Regions from separate parts of the Streptomyces sp. NPDC104309 genome, predicted to be linked through region 1. Evidence: riboswitches for the same ligand, from Rfam matches in the RefSeq annotation. Region 1 holds a riboswitch; the other holds the start of a gene.
The links. A riboswitch is a leader RNA that binds a small molecule or an ion and turns the genes downstream of it on or off. The one in region 1 is predicted to bind cobalamin.
Positions count from the first base shown of each region.

Region 2: another riboswitch for cobalamin. It lies ahead of ACZ68L_RS39960 (ATP-binding cassette domain-containing protein); the one in region 1 lies ahead of ACZ68L_RS13870 (ribonucleoside-diphosphate reductase subunit alpha).

Region 1 is NZ_JBVJMV010000008.1:1,469-15,758, forward strand. It holds gene ACZ68L_RS13870 (ribonucleoside-diphosphate reductase subunit alpha) at 1-2,076, opposite strand, end outside; cobalamin riboswitch at 2,215-2,342, opposite strand; gene mctP (monocarboxylate uptake permease MctP) at 2,521-4,158, opposite strand; gene ACZ68L_RS13880 (DUF3311 domain-containing protein) at 4,155-4,409, opposite strand; gene ACZ68L_RS13885 (GntR family transcriptional regulator) at 4,679-5,443, opposite strand; gene ACZ68L_RS13890 (extracellular solute-binding protein) at 5,723-7,003, shown strand; gene ACZ68L_RS13895 (carbohydrate ABC transporter permease) at 7,103-8,095, shown strand; gene ACZ68L_RS13900 (carbohydrate ABC transporter permease) at 8,092-8,922, shown strand; gene ACZ68L_RS13905 (glycoside hydrolase family 3 protein) at 8,932-10,476, shown strand; gene nagB (glucosamine-6-phosphate deaminase) at 10,777-11,562, opposite strand; gene ACZ68L_RS13915 (SIS domain-containing protein) at 11,756-12,826, shown strand; gene ACZ68L_RS13920 (histidine kinase N-terminal domain-containing protein) at 13,189-14,290, shown strand, end outside.
Region 2 is NZ_JBVJMV010000051.1:29,460-43,749, reverse strand. It holds gene ACZ68L_RS39985 (beta-ketoacyl-[acyl-carrier-protein] synthase family protein) at 1-674, shown strand, start outside; gene ACZ68L_RS39980 (acyl-CoA dehydrogenase family protein) at 688-2,559, shown strand; gene ACZ68L_RS39975 (hypothetical protein) at 2,586-2,732, shown strand; gene ACZ68L_RS39970 (acyl carrier protein) at 2,819-3,094, shown strand; gene ACZ68L_RS39965 (beta-ketoacyl-[acyl-carrier-protein] synthase family protein) at 3,091-4,314, shown strand; cobalamin riboswitch at 4,395-4,583, shown strand; partial or broken gene ACZ68L_RS39960 (ATP-binding cassette domain-containing protein) at 4,630-4,947, shown strand; gene ACZ68L_RS39955 (PRC and DUF2382 domain-containing protein) at 5,042-6,124, opposite strand; gene ACZ68L_RS39950 (cytochrome P450 family protein) at 6,690-7,925, shown strand; gene ACZ68L_RS39945 (adenosylcobinamide amidohydrolase) at 8,036-8,758, shown strand; gene ACZ68L_RS39940 (NAD(P)-dependent oxidoreductase) at 8,811-9,719, shown strand; gene ACZ68L_RS39935 (RNA polymerase sigma factor SigF) at 9,893-10,858, opposite strand; gene ACZ68L_RS39930 (hypothetical protein) at 11,057-11,272, opposite strand; gene ACZ68L_RS39925 (hypothetical protein) at 11,290-11,505, opposite strand; gene ACZ68L_RS39920 (TIGR03619 family F420-dependent LLM class oxidoreductase) at 11,767-12,666, shown strand; gene ACZ68L_RS39915 (NADP-dependent oxidoreductase) at 12,832-13,752, shown strand; gene ACZ68L_RS39910 (GNAT family N-acetyltransferase) at 13,749-14,290, shown strand, end outside.

The sequences.
Region 1 (14,290 bases):
CACGTCCTCGGGGATCCAGGCGAAGCCCTGCACGGAGCCGCTCGCGTCGCGCAGTGCCTCACGGGTCCGCGCGTCCCACACGCCGAGCTGCTTCAGCTCCTCCACCAGATACGCGTTGACCTGGAGGAACTCACCGCTGAGCGTCTCGCGCTTGAAGAGGTTGGAGACCTGCGGCTCGATGCACTCGTACACACCCGCGATCGAGGCGATCGTCGCCGTGGGCGCGATGGCGAGCAGCAGCGAATTGCGCATGCCGCTCTTCGCGACGCGGGCGCGCAGCGCGTCCCAGCGCTCCGGCCAGTTCAGCTCGGTGTCGTAGTGGTCGGGGTGCAGCACCCCGCGCGCGGCACGCGTCTCGGACCACGCGGGCAGCGGGCCGGACCGTTCGGCGAGCTCGCAGGACGCCTCGTACGCCGCGAGCATGATCCGCTCGGAGATCTTCGTGGAGAGCGCGCGCGCCTCAGGGGAGTCGAACGGCAGCCGCAGCTGGAAGAAGACGTCCTGCAGGCCCATCGCACCCAGGCCGACCGGGCGCCACTTCGCGTTGGAGCGGCCGGCCTGCTCGGTCGGGTAGAAGTTGATGTCGACGACCCGGTCGAGGAAGGTCACGGCGGTCCGGACGGTGGCGTCCAGCCGCTCCCAGTCGACGGTGCCGTCGGCGACGAACGCGCCGAGGTTGACCGAACCCAGGTTGCAGACGGCCGTCTCGCCGTCATCGGTGACTTCGAGGATCTCGGTGCACAGATTCGAGGAGTGGACGACCCGGCCCGGCTCGGCGGTCTGGTTCGCGGTCCGGTTGGAGGCGTCCTTGAACGTCATCCAGCCCTGGCCGGTCTGGGCGAGGGTACGCATCATCCGGCCGTACAGCTCGCGGGCCGGCATCGACTTGCGGGCCAGCCCCTTGGCCTCGGCGGCCCGGTACGCGGCGTCGAAGTCGTCGCCCCACAGGTCGACCAGCTCGGGCACGTCCGCGGGCGAGAACAGCGACCAGTCGCCGTCCGTGTCGACCCGGCGCATGAACTCGTCCGGGATCCAGTGCGCCAGGTTGAGGTTGTGCGTACGCCGCTGGTCCTCGCCCGTGTTGTCGCGCAGCTCCAGGAACTCCTCGATGTCCGCGTGCCACGTCTCCAGGTAGACGGCGGCGGCACCCTTGCGGCGGCCCCCCTGGTTGACCGCGGCGACGGAGGCGTCGAGCGTCTTCAGGAACGGCACGATGCCGTTGGAGTGCCCGTTGGTGCCGCGGATCAGCGAACCGCGGGCGCGGATACGGGAGTACGAGAGCCCGATGCCGCCCGCGTGCTTCGAGAGCCGCGCCACCTGGTGGTAGCGGTCGTAGATCGAGTCGAGCTCGTCGAGCGGGGAGTCCAGCAGATAGCAGGAGGACATCTGCGGGTGCCGGGTACCGGAGTTGAACAGGGTCGGCGAGGAGGGCAGATAGTCGAGCCGGCTCATCAGCCCGTACAGCGCGGTCACTTCGTCCAGGGCGCGTCGCGAATCGTCCTCGGCGAGACCGGACGCGACCCGCAGCATGAAGTGCTGGGGCGTCTCGATGACCTGGCGGGTGTGCGGGTGGCGCAGCAGATAGCGGCTGTGCAGGGTCCGCAGCCCGAAGTAGCCGAACCGGTCGTCGGCGCCGTCGGTGAGCGAGCGTTCCACCAGCGCGTCGAGGGCGTCCGCGTGCAGCGCGACGAACTCGGCGGTACGGTCCGCGATCAGGCCCTCGCGGTGCCCGACGGCGACGGAGGAGGAGAAGGAGACGGCGCCCTGGCCGGCCGCCTCGTCCACGATGGCGCGGGTCAGGAGCCTGGCGGCGAGACGGGAGTAGGCGGGGTCCTCGGAGATCAGCCCCGCGGCGGCCTCGGTGGCCAGCGAGCGCAGCTCGGCCTCGTCCGACCGGGCGCTGCGCCCGCGCAGCGCGGCGGCGGCGACACGACCGGGGTCGGTGTCGGGCAGATCGACGGTGAGGTCGGTCAGGGTCCGCAGCAGTGCGGTCCCCGGCCCGTCGTGTGCGGTCCCCTCGGACTCGGCCGCTTCGGACACGGCGACTGAAGCCGGATCGGCTGGCGCGATGGTCACGTGGTGCTCTCCCTCGCTCGGCTCGGGGCCGGCGGGGAACGGGGCAGCCGGGCAGAGGTGGGCCCGAGCGGGGCAGCACTCCGTACGGCGTCCACCGGCCCATCCGCGAGGCCCGGACGTCTGGCATCCGGTTCGGTCGAGCCGGATGCGCTGTCGGCAGGTCCTCGGACTTACTCGGGGGTGCGCAAAAGCGCACCGAACACACCGTTGCGGGACAGTTCCGGATTCGCACCGGATTCCCCTGCGGCGACAGCGAGCATGAGCATACATGTGGGGGCCGCCCGATGAGGCAGCCCCCACATGTTGTGTCGGCCGACTCGGGCCAAGCCCACAGAACGAGCTGTGCGGCCCTCTCCGGGGCCGCCCGGCCCCGATCGCACGGACGGCCCGCCGCGCCCCGCAGAAGGGGGCTCGACGGGCCGTCGGCCGGTGTCGGAGCGCTCGTCAGTGGCCGCCGCCCGGCGCTCCGGCCGTGGCCGGCGGGAGCGCCGCCTGGACGCCCGGGTCGCCCGAGTCGGCCGTGTAGTCGCCCGGGGAGGTCTCGTCGATTCCGGCGGGCGCCTTCACGGCGTTCAGGACGAAGGTGAGCACCACCGTCACGACCACGTTCAGCACGAACGCCGTCAGACCGATGTAGCCGATCTCGCCGATGCCGGGAATCTCCTTGGACGAACCGCCGAAGTGCGCCTGGGTCGGGCTGGCGACCCCGTACGCGGCCACCGTGCCGTACACCATGCCGACCGCCCAGCCCGCGAGCAGCGCCCAGCGGTGGAACCAGCGGGTGAACAGCCCGCCGACCAGGGCCGGCATCGTCTGGAGGATCCAGATCCCGCCGAGCAGCTGGAAGTTGATCGCGACCGTCTTGTCCATGGTCAGGACGAAGGCGAGCGCGCCGACCTTCACCAGCAGGGACGCCAGCTTGGAGACCTTGGTCTCCTGCTCCGGGGTGGCGTCCGGCTTCAGGAAGTCCTTGTAGATGTTGCGGGTGAAGAGGTTCGCCGCGGCGATCGACATGATCGCCGCGGGCACCAGCGCGCCGATGCCGATGGCGGCGAACGCGACGCCCGCGAACCAGTCCGGGAACATGTCCTCGAACAGCTGAGGGATGGCCAACTGCCCGTTGTCCACCTTGATCCCGGCGGCGATCGCCATGAAGCCGAGCAGCGCGAGCAGGCCCAGCATCAGCGAGTACAGCGGCAGGATCGTGGTGTTGCGCCGGATCACGTTGCGGCTGCGGCTGGAGAGCGTCGCCGTGATCGAGTGCGGATACATGAAGAGCGCCAGCGCCGAGCCCAACGCCAGGGTGGCGTAACCCCATTGGCCCGCCTCGCCGGGTGCCAGCGCGCCGCGCGGCTTGCCGGTCGCCGGGTTGGTCTGCGAGAACGCCTCGCCCGCCTTGGCGAAGATGTCGTCGAAGCCGCCGAGCTTGATCGGGATGTAGATGATCGCCACCACGATGACCAGGTAGATCAGCCCGTCCTTGACGAACGCGATCAGCGCCGGTGCCCGCAGGCCGGACGAGTAGGTGTACGCGGCGAGCACCGCGAACGCGATCAGCAGCGGCAGGTCCTTGACGAACCAGTGGGTGTTCTCGCCGCCACCGACGCCCATCACGTCCAGCACCGCCTGGATGCCGACGAGTTGGAGCGCGATGTACGGCATCGTGGCGAGGATGCCCGTGACGGCGACCGCCAGCGACAGCCCCTTCGAGCCGAAGCGCCCGCGGACGAAGTCCGAGGTGGTCACGTAGCCGTGCTTGTGCGAGACCGACCAGAGCCGCGGCAGGAAGGTGAAGATCAGCGGGTACACGAGGATGGTGTACGGCACGGCGAAGAAGCCGGCCGCGCCCGCCGCGTAGATCGCCGCGGGCACGGCGACGAAGGTGTACGCGGTGTACAGGTCGCCGCCGAGCAGGAACCAGGTGACCCAGGTGCCGAACGACCGTCCGCCCAGGCCCCATTCGTCGAGGCTGGCCTCGTTCTCGGCCTTGCGCCAGCGTGCCGCGAGGAAGCCCATGACCGTGACGGCCAGGAAGAAGAAGATGAAGACGCCGAGCGCGACGCCGTTCACGCCGTCCTTCATGCCGACGCACCCCCCTTGCGGGCGCGCTGGTCACGCTGCCACAGCTTGTACGCGACCATCGTGAGCGCGGTGGAGATCAGCACCCAGAGCATCTGGTACCAGTAGAAGAACGGGATGCCGATGAAGGTGGGGTCCACCTTCGCGTACGAACTCACCCAGAGCATCGCCACGAACGGCGCGACGAGACAGAGGGCGATGATTACCCGCACGGGCGTGATGGTGGGCGGTTTTCCTTCAGGCTCTGCCGGCATGCGGCGACTCCGTCCCCTCGCTGATCACCTGTTGTAATGCGCAGGAAATCTAGGGGAGGCTTCCGGTCACCGTCACCCCCTGTCCGCATTGCGGTCCGGCAACGGCCCCGCGAATGGGATCGAATGTTCGGAATGTTGTCAAACGTGCGGGAGCCGGCTCGTACGGAGACAGCCGAACGGCCCCCGTGGAGTGATGCGTTCCACGGAGGCCGTCGACGGCCGGGTGTGCGAGTGCGAGGGCCGGAATTCGCCGGCCGCCGCGTCCGGGGTCAGTCCGTCGGCCGCTTCAGGCGCGCCACGAACTTGTACCGGTCGCCGCGGTAGACCGAGCGCACCCACTCCACCGGCTCGCCCCGCCCGTCCAGCGAGTGCCGGGACAGCATCAGCATCGGCAGGCCCACATCCGTACCGAGCAGTCCGGCCTCGCGCGGGGTGGCGAGCGAGGTCTCGATGGTCTCCTCGGCCTCGGCCAGCCGGACGTCGTACACCTCGGCCAGCGCGGTGTAGAGCGAGGTGTACTTCACCAGCGAACGGCGCAGCGCGGGAAAGCGTTTGGCCGAAAGGTGCGTGGTCTCGATCGCCATCGGCTCCCCGCTGGCGAGCCGCAGACGCTCGATCCGCAGCACGCGGCCACCGGCCGTGATGTCGAGCAGCCCGGCGAGCGTGTCGTCGGCCGTGACATAGCCGATGTCCAGCAACTGGGACGTCGGTTCCAGCCCCTGGGCGCGCATGTCCTCGGTGTACGAGGTGAGTTGCAGGGCCTGCGAGACCTTCGGCTTGGCGACGAAGGTGCCCTTGCCCTGGATGCGCTCCAACCGGCCCTCGACGACCAGCTCCTGGAGCGCCTGGCGCACGGTCGTGCGCGAGGTGTCGAACTCGGCGGCCAGGGTCCGTTCCGGCGGCACGGGGGTGCCTGGCGGCATGGTGTCCGTCATGTCGAGGAGATGTCGCTTCAGCCGGTAGTACTTCGGGACGCGTGCCGTCCGCGTGGCCGCGCCCGTCTCGTTCTCCGTACTGCCCCCGTCGGCACCCATGGCCCGCCTTCCCGACTGCTGCGTTGCTGCCGTCACCGGCTCCTCCGTCTGTCGCGGCTCACATGGTGGCACGGTCCGGTCACGGCTCGTCGCCCTCCCTTAGGTGTCGGTCCTATAACGGACGCGAGTGCACTTCTTATACACCCTTGACACCCCTAAAGGTCTAGGCCAAGCTCCCGGTACTGGTCTAAACCATTAAAGACCAGGTCCAGCCCCAGCAGTACTCGTCGAAAGTCTTCGCGGTGGGCGGGGTTGCAGTATCCCTGAGGAGGGTTTGGCGTGAAGCGCAAGCTCATCGCGGCGATCGGCGTCGCGGGCATGATGATCGGCATCGCGGCCTGTGGTTCCGACGACGGCGGCAGCGGCAAGAAGGCGGGCGCCGACGGTTACCAGGGCCAGACCCTGACTGTCTGGACGATGTCGGGATCGAACCCGCCCGGGTGGACCAAGACGGTCACCGATGAGTTCGAGAAGAAGACCAAGGCCAAGCTGAAGATCGAAGTCCAGGACTGGAACGGCATTCAGCAGAAGGTCACCACGGCCCTCTCCGAGTCCAACCCGCCGGACGTCCTGGAGATCGGCAACACCCAGACCCCGGCGTACGCCAAGACCGGCGGCCTCGCCGACCTCGGTGACCTCAAGAAGGAGATCGGCTCCGCCTGGGCCGACGGCGTCAACCAGCCCTCCGTCTACGACGGCAAGCAGTACGCCCTGCCGTGGTACGTGGGCAACCGCGTCGTCATGTACAACAAGAAGGTCTTCAAGGACGCCGGTATCACCGAGACTCCGAAGACCCGTGCCGACCTCTTCAAGGCGTTCGACGCCATCAAGGAGAAGGGCAAGGCCGAGCCGATCTACCTGCCCGGCCAGAACTGGTACTTCTTCGACGGCCTGCTCGTCGGCAAGGACGTCTCGCCGGTCAAGAAGGAAGGCGACAAGTACGTCTCCAACCTGGGCGACCCGAAGGTCGCCGAGGCCATGGACGTCTACAAGCAGTACCAGGCCTACTCCAAGGCGCCCAAGGACAAGGACGAGGCCACCCCGCAGCAGGCCGAGGTCTTCGCCAAGGGCAAGACCGGCGCCATCATCGCCATGGGCTACGAGGCCGGCACCGCCATCAAGGCCAACCCGAAGCTCAAGGACGACATCGGCTTCTTCACCATCCCCGGTGAGACGGCGGACAAGCCCGAGGGCGTCTTCCTCGGCGGCTCCAACCTCGCCGTGGCCGCGGGCAGCAAGAAGCAGGACCTGGCCAAGGAGTTCCTGAAGATCGCGCTCTCCGAGCAGAACGACGGCGCGCTCATCAAGGAGGCCGGCTGGTCCCCGAAGAACGACGCGATGCAGAAGTACACCGTGGGCCAGCCCGCCGCCGAGGCCGCCGGTCCGGCCGCCGCCAAGTCCGGTGGCACCACGCCGCTGATCCCGGAGTGGGCGCCGGTCGAGAACCCGCCGAACCCGATCAAGACCTACATGACGCTGGTCCTGCAGGGCAAGTCGCCCGCCGACGCCGCCAAGCAGGTCGAGGGCGAGCTCAACAAGCGCCTCAGCCAGCAGCAGTAATCGCAGTAGCGCGTCCCGCGCCGGGGCGGCGGGTCCCGACCCGCCGCCCCGGTGGTACGCACCGTTCCGTGTAGGGCTTTGTCGGAAGAGATGGCGAGCATGGCAGTGCAAACCGATCCCACGGAGGCGGCCCGGACGGCCGCGGTCCGCGGGCAGGACGGGAAAACACCCGTCGGGCGGCCCGGGGGAAGCAAGCGGAGGGTGGGTATCGGCGCAGCGCCGTACCTGTTGTTGGTTCCCGCGCTCGCGGTGACGGCGATCTTCCTCGGGTATCCCCTGGTGAAGAACGTCATGCTGTCGTTCCAGAACCTCAATATGGGACAGCTGATCCAGCATGTCACCGAGTGGAACGGCTTCAAGAACTACCAGGAGATCCTCACCGGTGAGGACTTCTGGAAGGTCACGCTCCGCACGATCGTGTTCACCGGCGTCAACGTCGTTCTGATCATGATCGTCGGCACCCTGGTCGGACTGCTGCTCGCCCGTCTCGGCAAGAAGATGCGGCTCACCCTGATGATCGGCCTGGTGCTCGCCTGGGCGATGCCGGTCGTGGCCGCGTCCACGGTGTTCCAGTGGCTGTTCGCCTCGCGCTTCGGCATCGTCAACTACGTGCTGGACAAGCTCGGCTGGCACTCGATGGCCGACTTCAACTGGACCGGATCGCAGTTCTCCACCTTCTTCGTGGTGACCCTGCTGATCGTCTGGCAGTCCATCCCGTTCGTGGCGATCAACCTGTACGCGGCGACCACCACCATCGCCAAGGAGCTGTACGAGGCCGCCGCGCTCGACGGCGCCGGTGTGTGGAAGAGCTTCACCTCGGTGACGTTCCCGTTCCTGCGGCCCTTCCTCTACGCCACGACCTTCCTTGAGGTCATCTGGGTCTTCAAGGCCTTCCCGCAGATCTTCACCATCAGTGAGGGCGGTCCCAACCGCCTCACCGAGACGCTGCCGGTCTACGCCTTCGTCGAGGGTGTCGGCAACCAGCACTACGGCATGGGCGCGGCCATCTCGCTGCTGACCATCCTGATCATGCTGGGGCTGACCTCGTACTACCTCCGCATCGTTCTCAAGCAAGAGGAGGACGAGCTGTGAAGCGCTCACTGCTCAGCCGCATCTGGCCCAACGCAACGGCGATCGTCCTCTTCGCCGCCCTGGTCTTCCCCGTCTACTGGATGTTCAGCACGGCGTTCAAGCCGACCGGCGACATCATCACCGAGACACCGGTCTGGTTCCCGACCGACATCACGTTCGGGCATTTCAAGACGGCGTACCACGCGCCGAACTTCCTGACCCTGGTCAGGAACTCGCTCACCGTCACGCTGCTCGCCGTGGTCTTCTCGCTGATCATCGCGCTCTTCGCGTCGTTCGCACTGGCCCGGATGCGGTTCAAGGGCCGCAAGAGCATGATCCTGGTCTTCATGATCGCGCAGATGGCTCCGTGGGAAGTCATGGTCATCGCGATCTACATGCTGGTCCGCGACGCGGACATGCTCAACAGCCTGGTCCCGCTGACCCTCTTCTACATGGTGATGGTGCTCCCCTTCACGATCCTGACGCTGCGCGGTTATGTTGCCGCGGTGCCCAAGGAGCTGGAGGAATCGGCCATGGTCGACGGCTGTACCCGGCCGCAGGCGTTCGTCAAGGTGATCCTGCCGTTGCTCGCCCCCGGCCTGATGGCCACTTCGCTCTTCGGCTTCATCACGGCGTGGAACGAGTTCCCGCTGGTCCTGATCCTCAACAAGGACCCGGAGGCCAAGACGCTCCCGCTGTGGCTCTCCCAGTTCCAGAGCCAGTTCGGCGACGACTGGGGCGCCACCATGGCGGCGGCCTCGATCTTCGCCATCCCGATCCTCATCCTCTTCGTCTTCCTGCAGCGCAGGGCCGTCAGCGGCCTCACCGACGGCGCCGTGAAGGGATAACGCTGCCTCATGACCACCCTGATATCCACCACGGACACCGTCACCCGCGACGCCCTCGCCGTACTGCAGCCCGGATTCACCGGCACCACCGCCCCGGACTGGGTGCTGCGCAGGGTCGACGAGGGACTCGCCTCCGTCGCCCTCTTCGGCCGCAACATCCGCACGGCCGAGCAGGTCTCCGCGCTCACCGCCCAGCTCAGGGCCGAGCGTGACGACCTCCTCGTGGCCATCGACGAGGAGGGCGGCGACGTCACCCGCCTCGAAGTGCGCACCGGCTCCTCCTTCCCCGGCAACCTCGCGCTCGGCCATGTCGACGACGTGGAGCTGACCCGCGCGGTCGCCCAGGAGCTGGGCCGCCGGCTCGCCGAGTGCGGCGTCAACCTCAACTGGGCGCCGTCCGCGGACGTCAACTCCAACCCGGGCAACCCGGTCATCGGCGTGCGGTCGTTCGGCGCCGACACCCAGCTCGTGGCCCGGCACACCGCCGCGTACATCGAAGGCCTCCAGGCCGCCGGAGTCGCCGCCTGCACCAAGCACTTCCCCGGTCACGGCGACACAGCGATCGACTCGCACCACGCGATGCCGCGCATCGAGGTGGACCTGGAGACCCTGCACGCCCGTGAACTGGTGCCCTTCCGGGCCGCCATCGCCGCGGGCTCCAAGTGCGTGATGAGTGCGCACATCCTGCTGCCCGCTCTCGACCCCGACCACCCCGCGACAGTGAGCCCGCGGATCCTCACCGGTCTGCTGCGCGAGGAGCTGGGGTACGACGGTCTGATCGTCACCGACGCCGTGGAGATGCAGGCCATTGCCGCGACGTACGGCATCGAGCGCGGCTCCGTCCTCGCGATCGCCGCCGGAGCCGACGCCCTGTGCGTCGGTGGCGGTCTTGAGGACGACGGCACGGTGCAACGGCTGCGCGACGCGCTGGTCGCGGCGGTACGCGGCGGTGAACTCGCCGAGGAGCGGCTCGCGGACGCGGCCGCACGGGTACGTGCCCTCGCGTCGTGGACGCGGGAGGCCCGGGACAGGGCCGGTTCGCAGCCGGGTGCGGCAGTGCGGGAGGGGACCGCGCCCGGCACCGGAATCGCTTCCGGCATCGGCCTGGTCGCCGCCCGCCGCGCGGTCCGGGTGACCGGTTTCGCCGAGCCGCTGACCGAGGCCGCGTACGTCGCCGCGTTCACCTCCGCGTCGAACATCGCGGTCGGCGACGAGACCCCGTGGGGCGTCGCGGCGGAGCTGGGCCGGCTGCTGCCGGGCACGGAGACCGACACGTACAGCAGCGGGACCGAGGAGCCCGTGGCCGCCGTGCTGCGGGCCGCGGGGGAGCGGCGCGTCGTCGTGGTCGTCCGCGACGCCCACCGCCACGCGTGGATGACGCAGGCCCTCGACGGCCTGGTGGCACAGCGCCCCGACACGGTGGTGGTCGAGATGGGCGTCCCACAGGCGGCCCCCAGGGGCGCCCTGCACATCGCCACCCACGGCGCGGCCCGCGTCTGCGGACTGGCGGCCGCGGAGATCATCACCGCCGGTTCGGGCCACCGCGGGGCCTGAGTACGAGGCCTGGGCACGGGGCACGGGGCGTGATGCGGGACGAGGGGCCGCATCACGCCTCCCCGCCGGGCCGTATCACGCCTGCCCGGCGGGGAGGGCACCCGTTCCCACGGCCGGGCCTGCCCGCATCGCGCGGGCGATGACCGAGGACGTCCGCAGGACAGGCGCCGGACATACGAGAGGGCCGGGGCGCACCCACCACGGGTGCGCCCCGGCCCTCTCCCGCGTCAGCGACGGCCGGGGTCCTTCGCACGGATCGGGCCGGACCCCGCGAGCCCGGCGTGATCCGTACGAGAGGCCCTAAATGCCCTGCCACGACGGCTTCGACGCGTACGTGGCACGGAAGTAGTCCGCCAGCTTCAGCTTCGATGCCGCGGCCTCGTCCACCACCACCGTCGCGTGCGGGTGCAGCTGCAGCGCGGACGCGGGCACGATCGAGGCGACCGGACCCTCGACCGTCTGCGCCACGGCCTCCGCCTTGCCCTCGCCGGTGGCGAGCAGGATCGGGTGCCGGGACTCCAGGATGGTGCCTATGCCCTGGGTGATCACGTGGTGCGGCACCTGCGTGATGTCGCCGTCGAAGAAGCGCGCGTTGTCGATCCGGGTCTGCTCGGTGAGCGTCTTGATCCGGGTACGGGACGCGAGCGAGGAGCACGGCTCGTTGAAGCCGATGTGCCCGTCCGTGCCGATGCCGAGGAGCTGCAGGTCCACCCCGCCGGCCTCGGCGAGCGCCCGGTCGTACGCCTGGCAGGCGGCCGGGATGTCCTCGGCGGAGCCGTCGGGGCCCATGAAGGACGCCTCGGACAGGCCGAGCGGTTCGACGACCTCGCGCAGCACCACGGAGCGGTAGGACTCGGGGTGGCCCGCCGGCAGCCCGACGTACTCGTCCAGCTGGCAGATGCGGGCGCGCGAGGCGTCCACGGCGCCGGAACGGACCTTGGCCGCCAGCGCCTGGTAGATGGGCAGCGGGGTGGAGCCGGTGGCAACGCCGAGAAGGGCATCGGGCTTGCGGCTCAGCAGCGCGCCGATGGCTTCTGCGATGAGTTCGCCGCCTGCCTTGGCGTCCGGGACGATGACAACTTCCACGCGGGGCCTGCCGATCTGAAGAATTGAATCATGTGGTATAGACCAATCAGGGTCCAATCTAGCAGACCCGGTGGCGCGGACACGATGGCCGTACCCGCCCCGGCCGCACCCCGCTGGCGGGTGCCCGGTGCCCCGTGGTCGACTGGGGCGAACGGCGTTCCTGACGCACCGGAACACTCCTGGGAGGCCCGACATGCCCGCCACGTCATCGTCCGAGGAGCGCGAGAGGCCGGGCCGGATCATGTCCGGCGAGATGGCCGAACAGCCCGGAGTGCTGCGCCGGATCCTCGATGAGGGCGCCCCCGTGATCCGCGAGGTGGCCGCCGGGATCGCGGCGAGGAGGCCGCGCTTCGTCCTCCTCACCGCCCGCGGCACGTCGGACAACGCCGCGCTCTACGCCAAGTACCTGCTGGAGATCCGGCTCGGCCTGCCCTGCGGACTCACCTCCATGTCCACCACGACCGCGTACGGCGCGAAGCCGGACCTCAGGGACGTGCTGGTCGTCACCGTCAGTCAGTCCGGCGGTTCGCCCGACCTGGTGGCCTCCACCCGGGCCGCCCGCGAGGCCGGCGCGATCACCCTGGCCGTCACCAACAACCCGGATTCGCCGCTGGCCGCCGTCTCCGAGTACCACATCGACATCCTCGCGGGCCCGGAGAAGGCCCTCCCGGCCACCAAGACCTACACGGCGTCACTGCTGTCCCTCTACCTCTTCGTGGAGGGCCTGAGCGGCGGCGACGGTGCGGCCGCCGCGATCCTGCCGGAGCGGGCCGAGTCGATCCTGGCCCGCAAGGACGAGGTCAAAGCGCTGGCCGCGCGGTACCGCTTCGCCGAGCGCATGGTCATCACCTCGCGCGGCTACGGCTACCCCACGGCCAAGGAGGCCGCGCTGAAGCTGATGGAGACCAGCTACATCCCCGCTCTCTCCTACTCCGGCGCCGATCTGCTGCACGGTCCGCTCGCCATGGTCGACAACATCTCCCCGGTGATCGCGGTCGTCACCGACGGCCGGGGCGGCGAGGCGCTGCAGCCGGTCCTGGACCGGCTGCGCGGCCGTGGCGCGGATCTGTTCGTGGTCGGCCCCGAGGTTCAGGTGGCGGCGGCGTCCGCGGGCTTCGCGCTGCCGACGGCCGGGGTCGCCGAAGAGGTCCAGCCGATCCTGGAGATCCTTCCGCTGCAACTGCTGGCGTACGAGGTGACGATCGCCCGCGGCCAGGACCCGGACGCGCCCCGCGCGCTGGCCAAGGTCACCGAGACCCGCTGACCGGAGGACAGGCCCGTGGAACACCCGCGGGCCACGGCACCGGAGCGGGACCCTCGGCCCGTCCGGCACCGCAGCCCGGAGTAAGACCGACCACCGGACGGTCTGTTCGGCCGGCGGTGTGCGGTGCCCCCGGCCGGGGAGAGGCGCCTGCGCAGTCAGGGCAGAGAGCGCGGGTGCCTCGATCCACCCTCCTGTGCGGGGAGAGTGGAAGCTCTGTCTTGAGCATTGTGGACTAGACCATTCGCCGTGTCCATCCGTCGGAGCGCCGCAATTTTCCGGGCCTCTTCCCCTGACACGTACGCCCGGGGCGTTCGGTTCGGAGCCATCGCCCATCCGCGGGTACGCTCGCACACGTGCCCTCCATGAACGACCTCGTCCGCCAGCACACAGCCCTCAGCGACACCGACCTGGAGTGGCTGCATCTGCTGGTCTCGGAGTGGCAGCTGCTCTCCGACCTGTCCTTCGCCGACCTCGTGCTGTGGGTCCCCACCCGGGACGGCACCCGCTATGTGTCCGTGGCCCAGATGCGGCCCAACACCGGCCCCACCTCCTACCAGGACGACATGGTCGGCCATCTGGTGCCACGCGGCCGCCGTCCCCTGCTCGACGCGGCCCTGGACGAGGGCCGGATCGTGCGCGAGGGCGACCCGGAGTGGCGCGAGGAGGTTCCGGTACGGGTCGAGTCGATCCCGGTGCGGCGCGAGGGCCGGGTCCTCGGCGTCATCGCCCGCAACACCAACCTCCTGACCGTCCGGACGCCGTCCCGGCTGGAGCTCACCTACCTCCAGTCGGCCTCCGACCTGGCCCAGATGATCGCCGCCGGGTCCTTCCCGTTCCCCGGCCAGCAGGTCGACATGGACGCGTCGCCGCGCGTCGGCGACGGTCTGATCAGGCTCGACGCCGACGGGGTCGTCCAGTACGCCAGCCCCAACGGCCTCTCCGCCTACCACCGCCTCGGCCTCGCCTCCGACCTGGTCGGCCAGCATCTGGGCGGGATCACCGCCGAACTCGCCCCCTCCCGCGGTCCGGTGGACGAGGCCCTGGTCAAACTCGCCAGCGGCTACGCGCCCCGGGAGTTCGAGGTCGAGTGCGCGGGCGGGGTGATCCAGCTCCGGGCGATTCCGCTCAAGCCCAAGGGCGTCCGTATCGGCTCCCTGGTCCTCCTGCGGGACGTCACCGAACTGCGCCGCCGCGAGAGGGAGTTGATCACCAAGGACGCCACCATCCGGGAGATCCACCACCGGGTGAAGAACAACCTCCAGACCGTTGCAGCCCTGTTGCGGCTCCAGGCCCGCCGGATGGACTCGGTGCGGGGCCGTGAGGCGCTCAACGAGGCGGTACGGCGCGTCGGTTCGATCGCCATCGTGCATGAGACGCTGTCCCAGAATCTGGACGAGCGAGTGGAGTTCGACGAGATCGCCGACCGGGTCATCGCGATGGTCGCCGAGATCTCACCGGGCAAGG
Region 2 (14,290 bases), on a different contig from region 1:
CGTTCACGGCAATGGGCGCGCTCTCCCTGCGGACCGGCGATCCGGCGGGGGCGTCGCGGCCGTTCGCCGCGGACCGGGACGGATTCGTGATCGGCGAGGGTGCCGCCGTCCTCGTGCTGGAGCGGACGCCCGACGCGCACGCCCGTGGCGGACGGCCGCGAGCCCTGCTGACCGGTACGGGTTCGGCCACCGATGCCCACCACCCCACGGCCCCGCATCCGGACGGAGCGGGTGCGCACAGGGCCGTGGGCGCGGCTCTGCGCGAGGCGGGCTGGGCGGCCCGCGACGTCGATCACATCAATGCGCACGGCACCTCGACCCCGCTGAACGACGCGATGGAGACCGCGCTCATCTCGGGACTCTTCCCCCACCGTCCTACAGTGACCGCCCCGAAGGGCGTGCTCGGGCACACCCTCGCCGCGGCCGGGGCGATCGAAGCGGTGGCCACCGTACTGACCCTGGAGCACGGTCTCGTCCCGCCGATTGCCAATCTGGACTCGCTGCCGGACGGGTTCGACCTCGACTGCGTGGTCAAGGAACCCCGTGTGCAGGACGTCGAGCGGGCACTCAGCCACTCCTTCGGTTTCGGCGGACACAACGTCGTGCTCGCCTTCCAGCGGGCCGAAACGGACGGCCGGACGCGGACGGCTCCCGGTGTCCTCGCCGTTGACTGATCGTTGTTGTCTCATGACCGCAACGATCGACAGCCCCTCCGCCGGACGGTCCACGGACCTGCTCACCGGCGTGCTCCTGGGCGAAGGCTTCCGCCGGGAGCACGCGTTCTGGCAGCGGCTGATCAGCTCAGAACCGTTCCGCCGACCGGACCGCCGCACTCCCGAGGAGCGCCTGCGACTCTCCTACGAGCGGCTCCGGATCCTCAACGACTGCCTCGACAGCGGCGCCCGGCTCGCCGCCGACCCGCGTGCCCTCGCAGCCCTGCACGAATGGCTCGGCCCGGTCGACCCGGCACTCACCACCGTGGCGGGCATCCACTACAACCTCTTTCTCGGCAGCCTCCTCGACCACGACGGCGACGGACGGCGCGATCTGTCGGACTTCCTGCGGCTGCGGAGCGTCGGCACCTTTCTCTGTACGGAGGTGGCGCACGGCAACGACGCGGCGGCCGTCGAGACCACGGCCGCCTACGACCGCGGACGCGACGGGTTCGTTCTGCGCACGCCCCACGCGGGCGCCCAGAAGTTCATGCCCAACACCAGTCCGGCGGGCGGGCCCAAGACGGGGCTCGTGGCCGCGCGCCTGCTGGTCGACGGCACCGATCACGGGGTCTTCCTCTTCCTCGTACCGCTCACCGATGCCGTCCGGGCCCTGCCCGGTGTACGGGTCCGCAGGCTTCCCACGCGCACGGGGAGCCCGGTGGACCACTGTCTGACCTCCTTCGACGAGGTCTTCGTGGCACGCGACGCGTTGCTCGGCGGGGACCATGGACGGATCGGTGACGACGGCGAGTTCAGCAGCGCCGTCGGTAACCGCAGGAGCCGCCTCCTCGCGTCGATCGGACGCGTCACCTCCGGCAAGATCTCGATGAGCGCCTGCGCGGTCGGCTCCGCGCGCGCGACGCTCGCGGTCGCCGTGCGCTACGGCGGCCACCGGTACATCTCCGGGCCCCGCGGCTCCCGTCAGGTGCCGGTGATCGCCCACCGCAGCCACCACGGCCCGCTCGCCCGTGCCATGGCCACCGTCTTCGCGATGAGCCTGCTGCACCGCCGGGCCCTGGACCGCTGGGAGGCGCGGGTGGACGGACCGGGTCCGGACCACGAGGAGGCGGAACGACTGGTCGCCGTCGCCAAGGGGTGGATCACCTGGCAGGCCAGGTCCGTGATCGTCGAATGCCGTGAACGGTGCGGTGCGCAGGCGCTTTTGGAGCACAACGGCATGAGCGAACTCATCACCGGGGTGGAAGGCGCCATCACGGCCGAGGGCGACAACCTGGCCATCCACGCCAAGGCCGCCGCGGAAATGCTCTTCGCCACCGAACCGGCCGGCCGCGGTGCTCCCTCCGGCGGGGAATCCGGCGACCTCGACGATCCCCGGTTCCTCGGCAGGCTTCTGGCTGCCCTGGAGGGGATCTGGTTCCACCGGGCCAGGGAGCGGATGGGCCGCGCACCGCACGGTGATCCGCTGGGCCGGTGGAACGCCGCGTCCGGGCCGGCCCTGCGTGGTGTCGAGGCGCACGCCCACCGTCAGGCGGCCGAGGCGTACGCGGACGCGGTGACCGGTCTTCCGGACGGTCCCGCCCGTGAGCGACTGGTCGACCTGCACAAGCTGTTCGTGCTCGACCGGATCTCCCGGAACAGCGGGGATCTGCTGGCCGCAGGACATCTGACGGGTGATCAGGTCAATGATCTGCCGGATGCCGTGGACCGGCTGATCACCGCTGTCGCCGCTCATCTGCCCGCCCTCGTGGACTCCTTCGCACTGCCGCCGGAACTGCTCGCCGACTGGCCCATCGCGGGGGCCGACTACATCGAGGCGTACGACGACCCGGGGGCCGGCTGGCAGCCGGACGGGGACCGGGCGACGGCTCGGGGGGAACGGTGAGGGCCGTGACAAGAACGGGAACAACCGTGCGATCCCGCCCGGTGCGGGAGGCGGCCGAAGCCCTCGGTGTCCGCGCTGTGCTGCTGGTCTTCTGGGGTACGGCGGCCGTCCTGGACCGGTGGCGCACGCAGCCGCGGCGCGGCGGTGGCGAATCGGTTCGGCACAAGGCGTAACTGGAGGCACGTCACCCAGTTGATTCGGCGTCGGGACGGTGCCCCGCCGTCACCGGCAGTCGTACCGAATGATGGAGAGGAAGCCCATGAGTGTGATTCATCCCAAGATCACCGAGGTTCTGACACGCACCTTCAAAGTGCCCGCTGCCGAGATCCGTCCGGATTCCACGATGGACAGCCTGGAGATGGACTCCCTCGCCGTCGCCGAGTTCGCCGTGCTCATCAGGGAGACGCTGGGCGGCCGGGGAGACTTCGACACGCTCCCCAAGGGCGCCACCCTGGCCGAGATCACGCGTTTCGTCGACGGGGCCGGCGGCGGGGCGCCGGCGAGCAGCGCGGCACCGATGAGCAACGCCCGATGAACAGGCCCGTCATCGCCGTCACCGGCCTGGGCATGATCACCCCGGTCGGCAACGACACCGAATCCACCTGGAAGGGTGTGTGTGCCGGGATCTCGCCGGTGCGTACCGTCGCGGCGCTCGAAGGCTGCGCGATCGATTTCGCCTGCACGGTCGACGGAATCGATCTGGACGCCGAGATCGGCGGCCGCACCTCGTTCCGGATGGGGAGGTACACCAAGTTCGCCGTTCTCGCCGCCCGGGAGGCGGTCGCCGACGCCGGGCTCGACCCGGCGGAGTGGGAGGGCGGCAGGGTCGCGGTGGTCGTCGGCACCAGCAGCGGGGGCTCCGCCTCACTGACCGAGCAGGCCGTCGTGCTCGACCGGCTCGGACCCGACGCCACCTCTCCGTCGGGCATCCTGCTCACCATTCCGAACATGCCGGCGGCCGAGATCGCGATCCAGCTGCGGGCCACCGGTCCCAGCCTGGCGCCGTGCACGGCCTGTTCGTCCGGCGTCACCGCCCTGTCCGTCGCCCGCGATCTGCTGATCACGGGGCAGTGCGACATCGCGATCGCCGGAGCCACCGAGTCGATCGTCTACCCGGCCGCCATGGCCGGGTTCGCCCGATCCGGAGCCGGGGCCCGGCGGGACGGCGACGCTGCCGGGCAGTGCCGGCCCTTCGCGGCCGACCGGGCCGGGCTGGTCATGGGTGAGGGCGCCGCCGTCATGGTGCTGGAACGGGCGGACGACGCCCGCGCCCGAGGGGCGGCACCGCGGGCGCTGGTCGCGGGCACCGGGGCCACCACCGACGCCCACCATCCCATCAGTCCGCATCCGTCCGGCGCGGTGGCCCGCAAGGCGGTGGAGATCGCGCTGCGCGACGCGGGCTGGGCGGCAGAGGACGTCGAGCACGTCAACGCACACGGCACGGCCACCCCGGTCAACGACGCCACCGAGGCCGCCCTCATCGCCCGGGTCTATCCGCACCGGCCGCCCGTCACCGCCCCGAAGGGCGTCCTGGGGCACTGCATGGGGGCGGCCGGGGCGATCGAGGCCGGACTGACCGTCCTGACGCTGCAACGCGCGGTCGTGCCGCCGATCGCCAATCTGGACGCACCGGCGCCCGAGTTCGACATCAACTGCGTCACCAAGTCCCCGCTGCGGCAGCCCATCCGGCGTGCCGTCAGTCACTCCTTCGGATTCGGCGGACACAACGCCGTGATCGCTCTTCAGCGCCCGTAGGCACCAGGCAGGTGGTGCGACGGGAAACGGCCCGGCGTACCACCGGCCACAACACCGCCCGTGAGCTGAGCAGAGGCCCGTGATGGCTGGCCGGAGCCAGTCGAACTCCACGAAGGGGCCAGGGAATCCGGCGAGAATCCGGAACTGACGCGCAGCGGTGAGGGGGGCGGGCGGGGCCACGGCCACTGGGAGCACCCTCGGGTGTCCTGGGAAGGCGTTTCGTCCGCAGGAACCCGAGTCCGAAGACCTGCCGGCACCTGCGGTCCGGTACCCGGCGCGGGACGCCGTACAACGGGCTCCGCGTATGGGCCCAGATCGCGCGCACTGGCCCAGCAACCGTGTGAACTGCTGCTCGACGCGCCGACGAACCACCTGGACATCCAGCACCAGCTGGAACTGATGTCACTGATCGCCTCGTTGCCCCTCACCGGTGTGATCGCTCTGTACGACCTCAATCTGTCCGCGATGTTCTGCGACCGGATCGTCGTCATGAAGCAGGGGCGCGTGGTGGCCGCCGGAACCCCCTCGGAAGTGATCACCGAGGAACTCATCGCCGATGTCTACCGGGTCAGCGCGCGGGTCGCTCCGGACGGCCCCGACGGGCGGCCCTCGGTGCGCTTCGTGCCCGAGCGCCCCGGCCGCCGACAGCGAGAGGGCGGACCCCGGCACACACGGGTCCGCCCCTCACTCATGGTTGCGCCGCGGCGGTACGCCACGGTGTGCGGGGTCAGCGGTGGCGTCCCCGGCCGAACTCGCCGCCCAGGTCCTTGCCACCGATGTCCTTGGAACCGATGCCCTTGCTGTCGGCGTAGTCGATCTGCTCCTTGCGGAGTTCGGCGGAGATCTCCTTCTGCTCGGTCACCCGCTTGGTCTCCATGCGGACCCGTTCGACGGGCACCGTCTCCTTGCGCATCGTGGCACGCTCGGCGTGCAGAGTGAGCTCGACATCCTGCTCACGGATGTCCGAACGCCCCGCCGCAGACCTGTCGCCGGGCTGAAGGGGTTCACGGATCACCCGCACCTCTTCGTGCGTCACCGGCACCGTCCTGGTGACGTTCTCGGTGACGACGTATTTGTGCAGACGGGCCTTGCCGCTCTCGTACTCCTCGGTGCCGATGAGCAGTTGCTCCTCGGAGCGGATCAGCTCCTCCTTGCCGCCCAGGTCGGCGGCGGACCGCTCGGAACCCGCCCCGGCGCCGACGAGTGGACGGGCCGCGCCGGCCGTCCCGGCATCGCCGCGAGTGCCCGAGCCCGTACCGGTGCCCGCGCCGGCCAGGCCGCTCGTCCGTGACGTGGTGGCCCGGGGGGTGCCGGCGCCGGTTGCCGGGGTTCCGGCCGCGGTCGGCCTGTCGCTCCCGGTCGTGCGCCCGGTGCCGGCCTCGCCCATGGCTCCGGCTCCGGCGGCTCCCGCCGCGCCCATGGCCGTGGTGCCGGTCCCGGACGTCGTCCTCCCGGTGTCCGCGCGGCCACTGAGCCTGGCGGTGGTGTTTCTGGCAAGGCCGTAATGGCGGTAGAGCTCTTCCTCCTCCGCCACCGACAGATGCGCGTCCGCGTCCACCCGGGGGGCTTCCTTGACGCGGTCCTTCGGATGTGAGATGTGCAGGTCGGAGCCCACACGACGAGCCCCCGCAAGAGGCACGAAACTCTCCTTCATGCCGAACAGGCCGGTCTTCACCGTGATCCAGTCCGGGCGGCCGGTGTTGTCGTCGACATACACCCGGCCCACACTGCCGATCTTCTCGCCGGCGTTGTCGTACACCGTCAGGCCGTCGAGCTCTCCGGAATCCGTGAAACCGTCAGCGGCTCCCATGACCGATTCCTCCTCGCCTGGGCGCGTCCTGTGGCTGGGTCCATCAGGGGAGGCGCGTCCGATTTCCATCGCGCCTCACCCGGATGGACGCTGCAACCTCCCCACCTGCGGAGCCCGTCCCCCGCATGCTCGGCGCCTCGGCGCTGGCCGCCCGTCACGGCGGTGCGCACGCCGCTCCCGCGTTAGGCCAATCGGGTGAGGTGCGGAGGCGTGGCGGGTGTGCGCCGTGCGCCCCACCCGAGCGGCGGCCGGACATGCGTCGAGGCGCCGCACGCTTCCGGGCGACCGCGGACGGTCGACCCGATACCGGGCGTCCGCGCGCCGTGCCGGGCGTGCCGCCGGACCGCGAATCCGCGCGCGCGGGGCGTACCGCCCCATGACGGGACCGAGCGGGGCCCCGTTCGCATACCGAGGTGTCCCCGTTCGGGACAACAGCCCTTCCCGTCGACGGCATCGCCCCTAGGATCGGCGAAATCGAACGGGTTGCCGTCCCCATCGCCCTCGGGTACCGCCCACCGGCCGACGACCGTCAGGAGAGTCCCCGTTGACCAGCACCCCGTACCGCATGGACCCGGCCGGCGGCTGCCCGCACGCGGACAACGCCGGGCTGCTCGCCCGAGGAGCCGTGGCATCCGTCGTGCTCCCGGGCGACGTGGCCGGGATGGCGGTCCTCGGACACGAGGCGCTCAAGGAGTTCCTCGCCCACCCCGACGTGGCCAAGGACGCACGCCACTTCACCGAGCTGGCCGAGGGACGCATCCCCGACGGCTGGCCGCTGAAGACATTCGCGACCGTGCGGGGCATGACGACGGCCGACGGCGAGGACCACCGGCGGCTGCGCTCACTGGTCGGCAAAGCGTTCACCGCACGGCGGGTCGAAGCGCTGCGGCCGCGGATCGAGACCGTCACCGCCGAACTGCTCGACGGCGTCGACCGTGCCGCCGCCGAGGGCGACGGCACGGTCGATCTGCGCGCCCGGTTCGCCCTGCCGCTGCCGATGGGCGTCATCTGCGACCTCCTCGGGGTCGACGCCCGGCACCAGGACCGGCTGCACCGTCTCTCGAACCAGGTGGTCGCTACCGACACCGGCCCCGAGGAGGCGATCGCCGCCAACAGGGAGCTGGTGGCCCTGCTTGCAGCGGTCGCCGCCGCCCGCGCGGTGCAGCCGGGCGACGATCTGACCAGCGCCCTGATCGCCGCCCGTGACGAAGGCGGTGGCCGACTCGGTCAGCAGGAGCTCATCGGCACCCTGCTCCTGATGATCATCGCGGGACACGAGACGACGCTGAACCTCGTCACCAACACCGTACGGGCCCTGTGCACCCACCCCGACCAGCTCGGGCTGGTGAGGTCCGGCCGGGCACGGTGGGCCGACGTGGTGGAGGAGACACTGCGCTGGGACAGCCCGGTCAGCTACTTCCCCTTCCGCTATCCGACCCGTGACCTCACCATCGACGGGACCGTCGTCCCCAAGGGCACACCCGTGCTCGCCGGATACTCGGCCGCCGGTCGGGACAAGGCCGCGCACGGGCCCGATGCCGACCTCTTCGACGTGACCAGACGGGCCAGGGACACCGCGGCCCGACATCTCTCGCTCGGCCACGGACCGCACTACTGCCTGGGCGCGCCGCTCGCCCGGATGGAAGCCACGATCGCCCTGGAACAATTGTTCACTCGCTTCCCGGAGCTGGAGCTCGCCGTCCCCGGCACCGAACTGCCCCGGCACGCCGGGTTCGTCGGCAACAGCACAGGGACTCTTCCGGTACGGCTCCGGCCCGCCACCGCGCCCGTCGCGGACTGAAGGCCCCCGCTCCCGTCCGTGCGGTACGGGAATCCACACCGACGGCTCACCGGAGCACCGACGGCTCACCGGAGCCACCGCCGAAGCCCCTGCCCGTGCCCCCGGCACATATGATCGACCGGCCGACTGCCGACCTCGTCCTGCCGCGCCACCGGGGGTGCCTCATCCGTTCCGTACGAATCCGGCTGCCCCAACAGCGCGGTGAACTGCTCGCCCGGCACGAGGAGGGGCTGGACCTCCACTATCTGGTGTGGCGGCTGGGGCCGGGCTGGCGGGTGTGCAGCAGCGCCGTGCTCGGCGGCGGCATCGGCCCACGCGCCTGGATCCTCAACGCCCAGGTGCCCGGCGGCTATCCCCGTCTCGACCCCGACCGCCACCTCGCCGAGATCGCCGCGGCGGAACACCTCACGGGGCCCGGCGCAGGCCTGATGACGGCCGCTGATGTCACCGCGTACACCGTCGCGGCCGACGAGGGGGTGACGGCGACCGCCACCTGTGGACTCGGCGTACGCGGCTGGGCCGCCGCCCCGGCCGAGGACACCGGGGAACCACCCCGGCCGGGCACGGTCAACATCGTCGTCACCCTCCCAGTGGCCCTCTCCGACGCCGCACTCGTCAACGCGGTCGCCACGGCCACCGAGGCCAAGGTCCAGGCGCTCCTGGACGCCGGACTCGACTGCTCCGGCACCCCCACCGACGCCGTGTGCGTCGCCGCCCCCTGCCCGGGACCCGCCCCGGGGGAGGCCTTCGCGGGACCGCGCTCCCGCTGGGGCGCGCGACTCGCCAGGGCCGTGCACGCTGCCGTCCTCGAAGGCGCGATGAGGCAATCCTGAGAACCCACCGCGCCGCGACCGCGAAGGCGCGGCCGACGAAGGGAGTCCTCCCATGAACCCAAGCGCTGCCGAAACCGCACGGAAACGGCCGACCGTCGCCGTCCTCGGTACCGGAATCATGGGATCAGGCATGGCCCGGAGCCTGCTCCGGGCCGGACTCGACGTCCGCGCCTGGAACCGCACGCAGGCCAAGGCGGCCCCGCTCGCCGCCGACGGCGCCATGGTCACCCGGACGGCGGAGGAAGCCGTACGCGGCGCCGATGTCATCCTCACCATGCTCCGCGACGGCCCGGCCGTCGCCGCCGCGCTCACCGCCGCGTCACCCGGCCTGCACGCGGGGCAGGTGCTGCTCCAGAGCTCGACGGTCGGGCCCGACGCCACCGACGATCTCGTCCGGCGCGCGGCGGACCTGGGCCTGATCTATCTCGACGCACCGGTCGCCGGCACCAAACAGCCCGCGGAACAAGGCACGTTGACGGTCTTCGTCTCCGGTCCGTCCGCAGTCCGGGAGACCGTGGAACCCGTGCTGGACGCGGTCGGACAGCGCACGGTCTGGGTCGCCGAGGACCCGGGAGCGGCCTCGCGGCTGAAACTCGTGGTCAACACCTGGGTGATCAACCTGGTCAACAGTGTCGCGGAATGCCTCAACCTGGCCGAGGGCCTGGAGATCGATCCCCGGACGTTCCTCGATGCCATGAGGGGCGGTGCGTTGGACTCCCCGTATCTCCAGGGCAAGTCCGCCGCAGTCCTCACCGGTGACCTCACCCCGAGCTTCACCCTGTCCACGGCCCTCAAGGACGCCCGCCTCATCCTGGCCGCCGCCGGGGCATCGGGTGTGCGGCTGGACCTGGTCGCCGCCTCGGCCGACCGCTTCGTGCGTGCCGAGGCGGCGGGGCACGGCGGCGAGGACATGATCGCCACCTTTTACGCCGGCCGGGCACCGGGGGAGGACGGCGGCTGACCCCACCTCGGCCGGCTCGTCCCGCGCAGAGGCGCGGGGACATACGGAGGCGGCCTGTCGACCGTCGGGTGCGTACGTCCGACTTCATTCGGCCGCGACGTGCGAGCACGGGTGCCGGGCCGGGGCGGGGCGGTCTCCCGCTCGGCATCAGCCGGAGACCGCGTCCGGCCACGTCATTCCTCGACGAACATCCCGCTGCGGAGCTTCAGCAGAATCCTGCTGATCAGTCGTGACACATGCATCTGCGAGATGCCGAGCTCCGCGCCGATCTGTGACTGGGTCATCTCCTGGCCGAAACGCATGTCGATGATCCGGCGCTCACGGTCGTCGAGATCGCCCAGCAGCGGCGCGAGCGTATGCAGGTTCTCGACCGTCTCGATCGCGGGATCGGGTGCGCCCAGGACATCGGCGAAGGTGCGCCCCGGTGCCTTGTGTCGTCCCGTGTCCGCCGGATCGGCCGGTACGTCCAGCGAACCCGCCGTGTACCCGTTGGCCGCCACGATGCCCTCGGTGACCTCGTCCTCGCTGAGCCCCAGCTGCTCGGCCAGCTCCGGGACCGTGGGGTCGCGGTCGAGTTCCGCGGACAGGGAATCCCTCGTCCTGGCGATGTCGACCCGCAATTCCTGGAGCCTGCGCGGCACGTGCACCGCCCAGCTGGTGTCGCGGAAGAACCGTTTGATCTCGCCGGTGATGTACGGGACCGCGAAGGAGGTGAACTCGACCTCGCGGGAGAGGTCGAACCGGTCGATGGCCTTGATCAGCCCGATGGTGCCGACCTGGACGATGTCCTCCATGTCACCGCCGCCCCGGTGCCGGAACCGTCCCGCGGCGAACCGGACGAGGGAGAGGTTCATCTCGATGAGGGTGTTGCGCGCGTACTGGTGGGCGGCGGTTCCCTCCTCCAGGACCTGGAGGCGCTCGAAGAACAGCCGGGACAGATCCCGCGCGTCGGCCGGAGCGACCTTTCCCGCGTCCTCGATCCACGGCAGCTCGCCGGTGTCGGCGGCAAGCTCCGAGACCTCCCCGGCGCCGGGGGCCCGCCCCGGACCCACGCCGGTGTCGAACGGCACGACTGCCGGTGTCGACCGTGCACCCTCCGCTCGCTCCGCACCGGCAGTCCGCGCAGTGTGCGCCGTCATTTCGTCACGCTCCCCTGGTCGTAGGTGAGGTGTATGCGCCTGCCCCCGAAGGAGGTTCTCATGCGAAGAGGCGGGAGTTGATCACGTCACACGGCATCAATGGCCGGAAGCGTCATGATGATCCGTCACATTCGTGCCGGCTGAGCCGCGCCGGTCAGCGCAACCGCCCCACCGGTACGGGGGAGCCCGGTGGGACGGTCACCTCCAGACTGCCACAGTCGGCGGCGCGTCGGGGGTGACCGGCTTATATCCGCCGGTGGTTGAGGAGAAATCGGTGGCGGGCCCGGCCACGGCGAGCCGTCGCTCCATCTCCGCGCGTCCGGCGGCCTTCCGCTTGCGTGTTCTGAACTCGCCGCCGAGCCCGCGCAGCCCGTCGGTGATCTGACGGCCGCAGGTCAGCTGCGGATGCAGCATGGTGAACGGGTCCTGCATCAGCAGCGCGACGCGCCTGCCGCGCGACGCGCCTGCCGCGCGACGCGCCTGCCGCGCGACGCGCCTGCCGCGCGACGCGCCTGCCGCGCGACGCGCCTGCCGCGCGAGGCGTGCCGCTCGCGCGCTGTCGGCGTGAGGGCCTCCTGGCCGTCGATCCGTACGGACCCGGCCGTCACCCCGGACCCGGCCGGCAGGAGTCCGGCCATGGCCCGCATCGCCAGGGACCTGCTGCTGCCGGACTCGCCGACGATGCCGACGCACTCGCCCCGGACCCGCCCGCCACCGCTACGACTTCACGGGGTGATTACCCGAAAGTGGCCAAGCGGCCTGGCATGCGGGGGAGTCGGCGGCCGTCCGTCCTTCCCTCGTCGAGGAGGCGAATCCCGCCCTTCATTGCCGGGGCGGCGGCGCCCGCTCCTTCCGGCCGGAACGGCCCTGCGCTGTCCGGTTGTTAGGCTCCACAGGTGAAATTCGGTGTGAACATACTCAATTTCGGCGTCGGAACCACCCCGGCGGGTCTCCTCCAACAGGCCGTCGAGGCACGGGATCTGGGGTACTCCTTCGCGATGATCTCCGACCACATCGCGGTCACCCCCGATGTGCACGAGACGTATCCGGCCCCGTTCTACGACCAGTTCGTGCTCGCCGCGCACATCGCCGGACGGGTGCCGGGGCTGGTGCTCGGCACGACCGTCACGGTGATCCCGTACCGGCACCCGCTGCAGACGGCCCGGCTCGCCGCCAACATCGACAACCTGAACGCCGACGGATTCATCCTCGGTGCGGGGATCGGCTGGTCCAGGGCCGAATACGAAGCGCTGGGCGTGCCCTTCGCGGAGCGGGGACGGATCACCGACGAATACCTCGCCGCCATCCGCGCGGCCTGGGCCGAGGACTCCACGACATTCCGGGGCGAGCATGTCTCCTACCAGGAGGTCCGGACCGCTCCGGCACCCGCGTCCGCTCCCTGTCTGCCGGTCTGGGTGGGTGGCAACTCGGCCGCCGCTCAGCGCCGCGCGGCCCGGCTCGGCGAGGGCTGGCATCCGTACCGGCTGCCGCTCGATGTGATCCGGTCCGGGCTTCCGGTGATCGCCGAGGAGGCCGAGCGGGTCGGGCGCCCCGTTCCCGCCCTCGTGCCGCGGCTGCAGATCCGCGTCACCGACGCACTCCTGGGGAGCGAACGCCCCGCCGGGCACGGCACGATCGACCGGATCCGGACCGACCTGGCGGAACTCGGCGAGCTGGGCGCCACCCATGTGCTCCTCGACGTCAACCCGGACACACCCGCCGAACGGGGGACTGCGGACGACGACCGGAAGCTGCTCGAACTCCTCGTGAACAAGGTCGTCGACCCGGTCACGGGCGGCGTCCGCTGAATCGTTGCGGCCCGGTGAACACCCCGCCGGCCCGGGAATACGTGCCCTGAATCCGACCTTCCTGCTGCTGTACGGAGTGATGACGGGACCGGTGCACCCAGCGGTGACCGGCCCGGTCGTCGGCGCCGCGAACCGTCGGCGCCATGAACAGGAGAGAGGGAGCCCATGCCCAAGGCGTACGTGTTCACCCGCAACGGCGGGCCGGAGGTGGAGGCCCTCGCCGAGCAGGAAGTGCCGGTGCCCGGTCCCGGTGAACTGCTCGTCGCCGTCCGGGCGGCCGGGGTCAACCCGGTCGACTGGAAGCTGCGCACGGGATACACCCGGCCCGGCAGCGAGCCGCAGCCGTTTCCCACCGTCTTCGGCAGCGAGGCCGCCGGAGTCGTCGAGGGCGTGGGTCCGGACGTCGAAGGATTCGAGGTCGGCGACGAGGTCTTCGGCAACCCGGTGACCGGCGGGTACGCCGAGTACACGCTGCTGCCCGCCGCTGTGACCGCACACAAGCCGGCCGCGCTGTCGTTCACCGACGCGGCCGCGCTGCCGGTCGCGTCGGCCACCGCGTACGACGGCGTACGCCAGCTCGCACCCACCCCCGGTTCGACCCTGTTGATCACCGGGGCCGGAGGTGGCGTGGGAACGGCCGCGGTGCAGCTGGCGCGCCACGCCGGCGCCCGGGTCATCGGCGCGGCGAGCGCGGACAAGAAGGACTTCGTCGAGTCGCTCGGCGCGGTGCACGTCGCATCCGGCGACGGACTCGCCGACCGGGTGCGCGCGGCGGCCCCCGACGGCATCGACGCGATCTTCGACCTGGCCGGCGGGGACACCTTGCGTGCCGTGGCCCCGCTGCTCGCGGACGCGGCCACGCTCGTGAGCGCCGGGGACAAACCACTGGCGGCGGAGCTCGGAGGCGCGGCCGTCGCGCGGACCCGCACCGCGGCAGTCCTCGACGAGGTGGCGAACCTCGTCGTCACCGGGGTCCTGCGGACGTATGTGACCGGGACCTTCCCGCTCGGCGAGGCCGGAGCGGCACTGCGCGCCGTGGAGAGCGGACACACGCGCGGCAAGATCGTGATCGAGGTGGCCGCATGAGCGTGCCCCATGCCGCTGCCGGTGACTCGCACCCGCTCGACAACCCGGTCCGCGCCGCGCTGACCGGCCCGCACGCCCATTTCGCCGAGCACCGTGGGCGTGTTCTGCGCTACCCGGCGGACGTGGCCCCGTGGGTATCGGTCCCACAGGCGCCGGACACCGAGGACTGGGCCGATGCCGCGGCGCTCGCCGGAGCCGGCGGCGCCGTCACGATCACCGCCTTCCGCGAGCCGCCACCGGCAGACTGGGAGATCACCTTCCACGCCGAGGGGGTCCAGCTCGTCGACGGCGGGATCGCCGCGGCCCCCTTTCCGGAGGCCGTACGGCTGGGACCCGCCGACGTGCCCGAGATGCTCGACCTGGTCGCCCGTACCCGCCCGGGGCCGTTCCTGCCCCGTACGGTCGAGCTCGGCACCTACCTCGGCGTCCGGCGCGAGGGGGCGCTCGTGGCGATGGCCGGCGAACGGCTGCACCCGCCCGGCTGGAGCGAGATCAGCGGTGTCTGCACGGACGAGTCCGTGCGCGGTCAGGGGCTCGG